2 regions of the Spirillospora sp. CA-142024 genome follow, and region 1 is predicted to be linked to the other one. Evidence: riboswitches for the same ligand, from Rfam matches in the RefSeq annotation. Region 1 holds a riboswitch; the other holds the start of a gene.
The links. A riboswitch is a leader RNA that binds a small molecule or an ion and turns the genes downstream of it on or off. The one in region 1 is predicted to bind glycine.
Positions count from the first base shown of each region.

Region 2: linked by a shared signal. The riboswitch ahead of gcvP (aminomethyl-transferring glycine dehydrogenase) and the one ahead of gcvT (glycine cleavage system aminomethyltransferase GcvT) in region 1 are both predicted to bind glycine.

Region 1 is NZ_CP192077.1:7,533,550-7,539,537, forward strand. It holds gene ACQPZP_RS35540 (amino acid permease) at 1-128, shown strand, start outside; gene ACQPZP_RS35545 (glutamine synthetase family protein) at 140-1,495, shown strand; gene ACQPZP_RS35550 (aldehyde dehydrogenase family protein) at 1,504-2,877, shown strand; gene ACQPZP_RS35555 (3-oxoacyl-ACP reductase) at 2,892-3,656, shown strand; glycine riboswitch at 3,739-3,834, shown strand; glycine riboswitch at 3,839-3,926, shown strand; gene gcvT (glycine cleavage system aminomethyltransferase GcvT) at 4,000-5,094, shown strand; gene gcvH (glycine cleavage system protein GcvH) at 5,110-5,499, shown strand; gene glyA (serine hydroxymethyltransferase) at 5,496-5,988, shown strand, end outside.
Region 2 is NZ_CP192077.1:4,532,812-4,538,799, reverse strand. It holds gene gcvP (aminomethyl-transferring glycine dehydrogenase) at 1-1,647, opposite strand, end outside; glycine riboswitch at 1,707-1,818, opposite strand; glycine riboswitch at 1,819-1,913, opposite strand; gene ACQPZP_RS21795 (lysylphosphatidylglycerol synthase transmembrane domain-containing protein) at 2,180-4,657, shown strand; gene ACQPZP_RS21790 (MerR family transcriptional regulator) at 4,661-5,266, opposite strand; gene ACQPZP_RS21785 (bifunctional nuclease family protein) at 5,734-5,988, opposite strand, start outside.

The DNA.
Region 1 (5,988 bases):
TGGTGGTGCTGGGCGGCGCCGCGCTGTGGTGGGCGGTGTCGGCCCGCAAGTGGTTCAAGGGCCCGAAGGTGCAGGGCAGCGCCGAAGAACTGGCCGCCATCGAGCAGGAACTCCAGTCGCTCGGTTAGGAGCTGAGAACGTGACCACATCGCTCACCCTCGACGAGTTGCGCGAGGAGGCGGCGGCGGGCCGGATCGACACCGTGATCGTCGCGATCACCGACATGCAGGGGCGCCTCCAGGGCAAGCGGCTCTCGTCCCGCTTCTTCCTGGAGGAGGTCGCCGGGCACGGCTCGGACGGCTGCAACTACCTCCTGGCCGTGGACGTCGACATGAACACGGTGGACGGCTACGACATGTCGTCCTGGGACACCGGCTATGGCGACTTCGTCATGCGTCCCGACCTCGCCACCCTCCGCCGGATCCCCTGGCAGGAGGGGGCCGCGCTCGTCCACGCGAACATCGTCGCGGAGGACGGCACCGGCGTGGGGCCCTCGCCCCGGCAGATCCTCTGGCGCCAGCTCGACAGGCTGGCCGAGCGGGGCTGGGGCGCCTTCGTCGGGACGGAACTGGAGTTCATCGTCTACAAGGACTCCTACGAGGACGCCTGGGGGAAGGCGTACCGCGACCTCACTCCGGCCAACCAGTACAACGTGGACTACTCGCTGCTCGGGGGCGCCCGCGTCGAACCACTGCTGCGCCGGATCCGCAACGGCATGACCGGCGCGGGGATGTACGTGGAGTCGGCCAAGGGGGAGTGCAACCTCGGCCAGCACGAGATCGCGTTCCGCTTCGACGAGGCCCTGCGCACGTGCGACAACCACGTCCTCTACAAGACGGGCGCCAAGGAGATCGCCGCCCAAGAGGGCATGTCGATCACGTTCATGGCCAAGCCGAACGAGCGGGAGGGCAACTCCTGCCACGTCCACCTCTCGCTGCGGTCGTCGGACGGGTCGCCGGTGCTGGCCGGGGACGGCCCGCACGGGCTGTCCCGGCTCGGCGAGCACTTCATCGCGGGCCAGCAGGCGTGCCTGCGCGACTTCACGCTGCTGTACGCGCCGAACATCAACTCCTACAAGCGCTACCAGCCCGGCTCGTTCGCGCCGACGGCGATCAAGTGGGGCGTCGACAACCGGACGTGCGCGCTGCGGCTCGTCGGCCACGGGCCGTCCCTGCGCATCGAGAACCGGGTGCCCGGCGGCGACGTCAACCCGTACCTGGCGGTGGCCGCGATGATCGCGTCCGGGCTGCACGGGATCGAGAACGAGCTTCCGCTGGACGAACCGTTCGTGGGCAACGCCTACGCGACCGACGCCGACACCGTCGTCGGGACGCTCCGCGACGCCGCCGCCGACTGGGGCCGCAGCTCCCTGGCCCTGGACGCCTTCGGGAAGGAGGTCGTCGAGCACTACGCCAACTACGCCCGCGTCGAACTCGACGCCTACGACCGAGCGGTCACCGACTGGGAGATGTTCCGCGGCTTCGAGCGGTTGTGAGGCTCTTGTTGACGGGTGACGAGTTCGACGTCGTGAATCCGGCCACCGAGGAGGTCATCGAGCGCGTTCCGCTGGCCTCGGCCGAGGACGTGGACGCGGCCGTGGCGCGGGCCCGGCAGGCGTTTCCTGCCTGGCGGGACGTGCCGCCCGGAGATCGGGCCCGGTTGTTGCGGGCGTTCGCCGATCTCGTGGACGCGCATGTGGACGAGCTGGCCGCCCTGGAGGTGCGCAACGCCGGGCATCCGATCGGGCAGGCGCGCTGGGAGGCCGGGAACCTGCGGGACGTCCTGCACTACTACGCGGCGGCGCCCGAACGGCTCGCCGGACGGCAGATTCCGGTGCCGGGCGGGCTGAACGTGACGTTCGCGGAGCCGCTCGGTGTCGTGGGCGTGATCGTCCCGTGGAACTTCCCGATGCCGATCATGGGCTGGGGGCTGGCGCCGGCGCTGGCCGCGGGCAACGCCGTCATCGTCAAACCGGCCGAGCTGACGCCGCTGACCGCGCGGCGGGTCGGCGAGCTGGCGCTGGAGGCGGGGCTGCCCGAAGGCGTGGTGCAGGTGCTGCCGGGCGCGGGCCCGGTGGCGGGACGGCGGCTGGTGGAGCACCCGGACGTCCGGAAGATCGTGTTCACCGGGTCGACGCGGGTCGGCACGGAGATCATGGCGGCGTGCGCGCCGGGTGTGAAGCGGCTGACGCTGGAACTCGGCGGCAAGAACGCCAACATCGTGTTCGCCGACGCCGACCTGGAGAAGGCCGCCGCGACCGCGCCCTCCGCGGTGTTCGACAACGCCGGGCAGGACTGCTGCTCGCGCTCCCGGATCCTCGTGGAGCGGCCGGTGTACGACCGGTTCCTCGAACTCCTGGAGCCCGCCGTCCAGCGGGTCGTCGTCGGGGATCCCCGGGATGAGAAGACCGAGGTGGGTCCGCTGATCAGCGCGGCGCACCGGGAGAAGGTCGCCTCGTACGTCCCGCACGACGCGCCTGTGCTGATCCGGGGGTCGGCGCCGGAGGGGCCGGGGTTCTGGTTCCCGCCGACCGTACTGGCCGGGCCGTCCTGCACGGCGCTTCCGTCCTGGCGGGACGAGGTCTTCGGGCCGGTCGTCACCGTCGTCCCGTTCGAGGACGAGGCGGACGCGGTCCGGCTCGCCAACGACACGCCCTACGGGCTGTCCGGCTCGATCTGGACCCGCGACGTCGGGCGCGCCCTGCGCGCGTCCCGGGCCGTCGAGGCCGGGAACCTGTCGGTGAACTCGCACGCGTCCGTCCGCTACTGGACGCCGTTCGGCGGGTTCAAGCGGTCGGGCCTCGGCCGCGAGCTCGGCCCGGACGCCCTCGACGCGTTCACCGAGACCAAGAACGTCTTCATCGCCACCGAGCAATGACAGGAGTGACATCCATGCAGCGTCTGGAGGGCCGGGTGGCCGTCGTGACCGGCGGCGCGGGCGGCATCGGCCTCGCCACCGCGCGCCGCTTCGCACAGGAGGGCGCCCGGGTCGTCGTCGCCGACCTGGACGAGACCGCCGGCAAGACCGCGGCGGACGAGCTGGACGGCCTCTTCGTCAAGGTGGACGTCACCGTGGAGGACGAGGTCACGGCGCTCTTCCGGACCGTCCACGACGCCTACGGGCGCATCGACGTGGCGTTCAACAACGCCGGCATCTCCCCACCGGACGACGACTCGATCCTGGAGACGGGCCTGGACGCGTGGAAACGCGTCCAGGAGGTCAACCTCACGAGCGTGTACCTGTGCTGCAAGCACGTCATCCCCTACATGCTCGACCAGGGCAAGGGCTCGATCATCAACACGGCGTCGTTCGTGGCCAAGATGGGCGCGGCGACGTCGCAGATCTCCTACACCGCGTCCAAGGGCGGCGTGCTGGCGATGTCGCGGGAGCTGGGCGTGCAGTTCGCGCGGCAGGGCGTCCGGGTCAACGCGCTGTGCCCTGGCCCGGTCAACACTCCCCTCCTGCGGGAACTGTTCGCCAAAGACCCGGAGCGGGCGGCGCGGCGGCTCGTCCACGTCCCGGTGGGACGGTTCGCCGAGGCGTCCGAGATCGCCGCGGCCGTCGCGTTCCTGGCGTCGGACGACGCGTCCTTCATCACGGCCTCGGAGTTCCTCGTGGACGGCGGCATCTCCGGCGCCTACGTCACCCCACTGTGAGGTGAGCTGCCACAACCTGCCATGAGCACGGCAGGGGCTCTTGGGTCTGCAGGAAGAGAAATGCAATAATCAACACCGCCGATGATCCCGTGCGGGAGAGTCCCCGGCAGCCGGCCGGGGACGCCGAAGGAGCAAATCCTCCCCGGAACCTCTCAGGCCCACGGACCGCACGGGCCAGGCGACCTCTGGAAAGCGGGGACCGCGGTCCCCCGCCGAAGGTGAAAGCCCGCCGGGCAGGCGGGTGAAGCTCTCAGGCGCCGATGACAGAGGGGGAGGCACCGAGACGCCCGGTGCGCGAGTGGGACGATGGACCACGCGCGCCCGCGACGAAGGAGCCGAACCCATGTCCGCCGATCCGATCCCCAAGAAGACGCCGCTGCACGACGTCTACCAGGACCTCGGCGCGAATCTCGTCGACTTCGCCGGCTATCTGATGCCGCTGCGCTACGCGAGCGAGACCGCCGAGCACCAGGCCGTCCGCACCGGGGCGGGGCTGTTCGACCTGTCGCACATGGGGGAGATCTTCCTCTCCGGTCCGGGCGCGGGCGCCGCGCTCGACTTCGCGCTGGTCGGGAACCTGTCGCCGATGCCGGTCGGCAAGGCCCGCTACACGATGATCTGCGGGCCGGACGGCGGCGTCCTGGACGACCTGATCGTCTACCGGCTGGCCGACGACACCTGGATGGTCGTCGCGAACGCCGCGAACGCCGCCGTCGTCCGGGAGGCGCTGATCGAGCGGGCCGCGGGCTTCGAGGCCGCCGTGGAGGACCGTTCCGAGTCGTACGCGCTGATCGCCCTGCAGGGCCCGCGTTCGCAGACGATTCTCGAAGGCTTCACCGAGGCGCCGCTCGCCGGCCTCAAGTACTACGCGATCCTCGCCGGGCGGGTCGCGGGCGTCGACGCGCTCGTCGCCCGCACCGGCTACACCGGCGAGGACGGTTTCGAGCTGTTCGTGGACGCGTCCGACGCCGTCGCGCTGTGGAGGGCGCTCGCCGCGGTGGAGGGGGTCGTCCCGGCCGGGCTGTCCGCCCGCGACACGCTGCGCCTGGAGGCGGGCATGCCGCTGTACGGGAACGAGCTGACCGCGGAGACCACCCCGTTCGAGGCCGGCCTCGGCCGGGTCGTGAAGCTGGACAAGCCGGGCGACTTCGTGGGAAAGACCGCCCTGGCGGCGCAGGCGCAGACCCCGCCGGGCCGTAGGCTCGTGGGGCTGGTCGCGCGGGGGCGTCGCGCGCCTCGCAAGGGGTACCAGGTCGTCACGTCCGGCGGCACGCCGTGCGGGGTCGTGACGAGCGGCGCCCCGTCGCCCACACTGGGCACGCCGATCGCCATGGCCTACCTCGACAGCGGCGTCGGGGAGACGGGCCTCGCCGTGGACGTCCGCGGCCGGCATGAGCCGGTGGACGTGGTCGAGCTGCCGTTCTACAAGCGTTCCTGAAAGAGAGAAGTGATCGTGAGCGTTCCTGAGGAGCTCCGCTACAGCGAGGAGCACGAGTGGGTGTCGGGCCTCGGCGGCGAGGACGGCATCGTCACGGTCGGCATCACCGCGCACGCCGCCGACGCCCTCGGCGAGATCGTCTACCTCGAACTGCAGCCCTCCGAGGGCGACGCCGTCGAGGCGGGCGAGCCGTGCGGCGAGGTGGAGTCGACCAAGTCGGTGAGCGACATCTACTCCCCCGTCAGCGGCGAGATCACCGCGATCAACGGTGCCGTGGTGGACGAGCCGAAGGTCATCAACGACGACCCGTACGGCGAGGGCTGGATCTTCAAGGTCCGCATCTCGGAGGAGCCGGGCGACCTGCTCGACTCCGCCGCCTACGACAAGCTGATCGAGGAGTCATGACGTTGTACGACTCGCTCGCGACTGCGGACCCGGAGGTCGCCGAGGCGGTCACCGCCGAGCTGCGGCGGCAGCAGAACACCCTCGAAATGATCGCGTCGGAGAACTTCGCGCCGGTCTCCGTGCTGGAGGCGCAGGGCTCCGTCCTCACCAACAAGTACGCCGAGGGCTACCCGGGCCGGCGCTACTACGGCGGCTGCGAGTACGTCGACGTCACCGAGCAGCTGGCCATCGACCGGGCCAAGGAGCTGTTCGGCGCCGACCACGCGAACGTCCAGCCGCACAGCGGGGCCCAGGCCAACACGGCGGTCTACTTCGCGCTGCTCCAGCACGGCGACACCATCCTCGGCCTCGACCTCGCGCACGGCGGGCACCTCACGCACGGGATGCGGCTGAACTACTCGGGCAAGGTGCTGAACGTGGTGCCGTACCACGTCCGCTCCGAGGACGGCCTGGTCGACATGGACGAGGTCGCCTCGCTCGCGGCCGAGC
Region 2 (5,988 bases), 3.0 Mb from region 1:
ACCGATCAGCTCGACGTAGCCGGCGGCCTGGTCGAGCGGCGCGAACGGGTGGACGTTCGCGAACTCGGGCCAGGTCACCGGCTCCATCTCGGCCGTGGCGTTCAGCTTCATCGTGCAGGAGCCGAGCGGGATCATCGAGCGGTCGAGCGCGATGTCCTTGTCCTGGAGCCTGCGCAGGTAGCGCAGCATCGCGGTCTCGGAGCGGTGCGCGTGGAAGACCGGGTGGGTCAGGTAGGGGCTCTCGCGGCGCAGGGCGTCCGGGAACGCCTCGGCCACCTCGCCGACGGCCGCGCCGGACGCCGTGACGCCGAACGCCTCCAGCACGGCCGTCACATGCGCGGGCAGCGTCGTCTCGTCGCAGGCGATCCCGACGTGGTCGGCGTCCGCGGGCCGCAGGTTGATCCCGCGGTCGCGGGCCGCCGCGACGACCTCGGCGGCCCGGCCGGGCACGCGGGCGAGGACGGTGTCGAAGAACGCCTCGTGGACGACCTCCACGCCCCCGGCGCGCAGCCCGGCGGCGATCTCGGCGGCGCGGCGGTGCGCCCGCTGCGCGATCGCGGCCAGCCCCTCGGGCCCGTGGTAGACCGCGTACATGCTCGCCATCACGGCGAGGAGGACCTGCGCGGTGCAGATGTTGCTGGTGGCCTTCTCCCGGCGGATGTGCTGCTCGCGGGTCTGCAGCGCGAGCCGGTAGGCGGCGGCGCCGTCCGCGTCGACGGACACGCCGACGAGCCGTCCGGGAAGCTGCCGCTGGATGCCCTCGCCGACCGCCATGTAGCCGGCGTGCGGGCCCCCGAACCCGTAGGGGACGCCGAACCGCTGCGCGGAGCCCACCGCGATGTCGGCGCCGGACTCGCCGGGCGGCCGCAGCAGCGTCAGCGCGAGCAGGTCCGCGGCGACGACCGCCTTGGCGCCGCGCCCGTGTGCCTGCGCGATGACCGGCTCCAGGTCGCGGACGGCGCCGGACGTGCCCGGGTACTGCAGCAGCACGCCGAAGAAGTCGCCGTCCGGCAGCCCGGCGGACAGGTCGGCGGTGACCACCTCGATGCCGAGCGGGACCGCGCGCGTCCGGACGACCTCGATCGTCTGCGGGAGCGTGTCGGCGTCGACGAGGAACGTCCCCGGCTCCTTGCGCTTGGAGACGCGGTGCGCGAGGGCCATCGCCTCGGCGGCGGCGGTGCCCTCGTCCAGCATGGAGGCGTTGGCGACGGGCAGCCCGGTCAGGTCGGCGACGACCGTCTGGAAGTTCAGCAGGGCCTCGAGCCGGCCCTGGGAGATCTCCGGCTGGTAGGGCGTGTAGGCGGTGTACCAGCCGGGGTTCTCCAGCACGTTCCGCATGATCACACCGGGGGTGGTCGTCCCGTGGTAGCCCAGCCCGATCATGGAGGTGAGCACGGTGTTGCGGGACGCCAGTTCGCGGAGCCGCTCCAGCGCGGCGGTCTCGCTCAGCGCGGGCGGCAGGTCCAGCGGGCGGGAGGTGCGGATCGCGGCGGGGACCGCGTCGTCGATCAGCGCCTCGATGCCGGAGTAGCCGATGGCGGCGAGCATCCTGGCCTGGTCGGCGGCCGAGGGGCCGACGTGCCGGTCGGCGAACGCGGAACGGGGGTGCTGCGGCGAGGCCACGGGGGCGAAGAACTGGCCGGTCATGGAGAGCCTCCTGGCTGCTGCGGTCGCTCAGGGCCACCGCCGGCACGGGCCGGCGGCCGGTCTCCCCCTCTGTCATCGGCACCTGAGAGCTTCACCCGCGCGGCGGGGTTTCCCCTTCGGTGAGCCGCCCTTCCCCGTGTGCGGGGATCGACGCCTGCTTTCCAGAGGTGCCTCGCCCGCGCGGTCCTTTTGCCTGAGAGGTTCCGGGGAGGTTGCCCCTTCGGCGCCCCACGCTGGCGGCGTGGGATCTCTCCCGCACAGGGTCGACGGCATGTCCTGGGACGAACCCTACCCAAAGACGCGTCCGCCGGTCCGTCCCGCCCCCGCGGAGGGCAGGCCCCGGGCCGCGACGCCGTACCGGCGAGTACGATGTGCTCACTCACCTGGGACGGGACGGCCCCGGGCCACGGGGGCGCAACCGGGGGGCCGCCGGGGTGGACACGCGTCCGGCCGGGCGGCGGCCCGCTCGACGGCGCGCCGCCCGGTCTGGGACGCTGATCACGATGACGGACGGTCGGGGCGGCGGTACGGCGTGACACAGACCCACGACGGCGCGGTGCGCCGGAGGCAGGGTGCGACCGCCGGGGTGCCCGTGGACGAGCCCGCGCAGCCGGACCGGATCCGCCGTCCGTCCGACGCGATCAGGTTCGCGGCCTCGGTGGTGGGGCTGGCGGCGGTGATGCTGCTGGTGTCGATCGCGCAGCAGACCACGCACGGCCTGCAGACCGACATCGCCGAGGGCACCGCGCACGCGCCGCGGCTGCTGCTGACGCTCGCGACGCTGGTGTCCAGCTTCGGGGTGCTGGCCGTCCCGGTCGCGTTCGGGATCGAGCGGCTCTTCAACAAGGACGGCACGCGCGTCGCGATCGCGCTGCTGGCCGCCGTGATCGCTTTCGGGATCACGGTGGGCCTGGACGACCTGGTGGTGCGGGCGGCCCCCGGCGGCGTGCTGGACTCGCTCATCTGGGGCGGCACGGAGACGGCGCCGGTGCACACCGACATCGCCCCGGTGATCGCGTTCGTCAGCGCGGTCGGGATGGCGGGCCGCGCCCGCTGGCAGGCCGCGACATGGACCATGATCGGGCTGGCGGCGCTGACCGGGCTCACCGCGTCCTACGCCTCCGTCGCCGCGCTCGCGGCCACCTACGCGCTGGGGCGCGCCATCGGCCACGGCACCCTCTACGCGGTCGGGACGCCGAACCCTCGTCCGTCCGGCATGACCGTGGTGGCGTCGCTGGAACGGCTCGGGCTGCGCCCGAAACGGGGAGCGCGGCTCGACGACCCGGCGGACGACACCGGGGAGGCCCGCCGCTACGGCGTCGTCCTCGCCTCCTGCCCGGCGGACGGGTACGGCGCGCGGCTCCCGGCGGGGCGCGGCCCGCACGGCGACTGGGACCTGGAGGTCCGCGTCCTCGACCGGGACCAGCAGACCGCGGGCCTGCTCTACCGCGTGTGGCGGCTGCTGCGGCTGCGGGCCGCGACGACCGGGCGGACGCTGCGGTCGCTGCGCCGGTCCCTGGAGCTGGAGTCGCTGATGGCGTACGCCGTGGACGCGGCGGGCGTCCGGACCCCGCGGCTGGTCGGGACGTGCGAGGTCGGCACGGAGGCGGCGCTGCTGGCCTACGAGCACGTGCCCGGGCGGCGGCTCGGGGACGTCTCCGACGAGGAGATCACCGACGCGCTGCTGACGGACGTGTGGCGGCAGCTCCGGTCCCTGCAGGCGGGGCGGCTCGCGCATCGCCGGCTGGAGGGCGACGCGGTCCTCGTCGGCGAGGACGGGCTCGCCTACGTCACCGATCTGCGATCCGGGGAGACGGCGGCGGGCGACCTGGCGCTGCGCCTGGACCTCGCCCAGCTGCTCACCACGCTGGCGCTGCGGGCCGGACCCGAGCGGGCCGTCCGGACGGCCGCGCCCGTGCTGGGCGAGGAGGCGCTGGGCGGGGCGGTGCCGCTGCTGCAGCGGGTGGCGCTGTCCCGGGCGACGCGCACCCGGCTGCGGCACCACCGGGACCTGCTCACCCGGATCCGGGAGCAGATCGTCCGGCTCAAGCCGGAGACGGAGGCGGCACCGGCCCGGCTGGAACGGTTCCGGCCCCGGACCATCTTCAGCATCGTGGCGCTGTCCGTCGCGGCGTACATCGTCATCCCGCAGGTGACGAGCCTGGACATCGGCCATCTGGCGGCCACGGCCAGCTGGCACTGGGTGGTCGCCGCGCTGGCCGCGGCGTCCCTCACCTATGTCGCGGCGGCGCTGATGCTCATCGGGTTCGTCCCGGAGAGGCTGCCGTTCTGGCGGACGGTGCTGGCGCAGGTCGCGGCGTCGTTCGTGAAGCTGGTGGCGCCCGCGGCGGTCGGCGGCGTGGCCGTCAACACCCGGTACCTGCAGCGCTCGGGCGTCCGGCCGGCCCTCGCGGTCGCGAGCGTGGGCGCGTCGCAGCTGGTCGGGCTGGTCACGCACGTCCTGCTGCTGGTGCTGTTCGGGTTCCTGACGGGGTCGACGGCGAAGGCGACGCAGGATCTGGCGCCGTCCCGGACGATCGTGATCGCGGTGCTGGCGCTGGGACTGCTCGCCGGGCTCGCGCTGACGGTCCCGCGGGTCCGGCGCGTCGTCACCTCACGGCTGCGGAGCATGTTCTCGGGCGTGCTGCCGCGCCTGGTGGACGTCCTGCAGTCGCCGAAGAAGCTGTCCACGGGGATGGGCGGGACGCTGCTGCTGACGCTGGCGTTCACGCTTTGCCTGGACGCGTCGATCCGCTCGTTCGGCGGGTCGCTGCCCTGGACGACGGTGGTGCTGGTGTTCCTCACCGCGAACGCGGTCGGGTCGGCGGCGCCGACGCCGGGCGGTCTCGGCGCCGTCGAGGGCGCGCTCACGCTGGCGTTGACCATCTCGGGGCTGACCGCGGAGACGGCGGCGTCGGCCGTCCTGCTCTACCGCCTGCTGACGCTGTGGCTGCCGGTGCTGCCGGGCTGGGGTGCGTTCACCTTCCTGCAGCGCAAGGAGGCGCTCTGAGGGTCAGCCGGTGCGGCGGGCGCGCCGCCGGTTGGCGAGCTCATCGTGGGGGTGTTCGGCAGGGTCCGCGTCGGCGGCGGCGGCGCGTTCACCGGGAAGTTCCGCCAGGCTGCCCTCCACCTCCTGCCACACCCGTCCGAGCGCGATGCCGAACACGCCCTGCCCGCCCTGGAGGAGGTCGACGACCTCGTCGGCCGAGGTGCACTCGTAGACGCTCACTCCGTCGCTCATCAACGTGATCTGGGCCAGGTCCTGCACGCCCCGGTCACGCAGATGGGTGACGGCGGTGCGTATCTGCTGGAGCGACACACCCGTGTCGAGCAGCCGCTTCACGACCTTCAGCACGAGGATGTCGCGGAAGCTGTAGAGCCGCTGGCTCCCGGACCCGTGCGCGGACCGGACGCTCGGCTCCACCAGCCTGGTGCGGGCCCAGTAGTCGAGCTGCCGGTAGGTGATCCCCGCCGCGGCGCACGCCGTCGGGCCGCGGTAGCCGACATCCTCCGGTGGCACCGACACCTGCGTGTCGAAGAGCAGTCCCTGCTCCCCGGCGCGCTGGGACGCCATGTGCCTGTCGGGGGTCGCCTTGCCCTCGCCGCTGCTCACCGCCACGCGGACCTCCGGCTCCTATCATCCCGCGGCGCTTCGTCAAGGGGGTTTGACGAATTACACCACGGGTGTTCCACCAGCACGGTAGGTGCCGGTCAGGGCGTGGTCAACGTTCACCGTCGGCGCGTCGCATGCCCGGATGAACCGGCTTCACGTGGGCAAACTGCGCACCTTCGCCGCCAACGCACTCCATACCCCGATGCTCCCCCCGCAAAAACCGCCAGGTCCACCGCAATGGAAGACCAATCGCCCCATGGCGTGAACTTACCCTCCACAGTGACATTCCCCACACACCCCCGACCCGCAAACCCCCAGGCCGACCCCCCTTTCCCCAAGCCAAAGCCGCCCAGGGGGTGCGGGGCGGAGCCTCGCAGCGGGGGTTCCAGGGGGTCGCCCCCCTGGGTGGACGCAGGACGCGCGAGTTTGGGAGCAAGCGAAGCTTGCGACCATACCTCGCCCCGAGCAGCGGCCTATCCGGCGCGGCCGAAGTCCTCGGGGGAGATCGTGTCGAGGAACTCGCGGAACTTCTCGACCTCGTCCTCCTGCTCGTCCGGGATGGCCACGCCGGCCTCTTCGAGGACGTCCTCGCTGGCGAAGATCGTGGCGCCGGTGCGCAGGGCGAGGGCAATGGAGTCGGACGGGCGGGCGCTGACCTCGACGCCGTTGGAGAAGATGAGGTCGGCGAAGAAGATGCCTTCGCGCAGGGCGGTGATGTTGACGGTGCG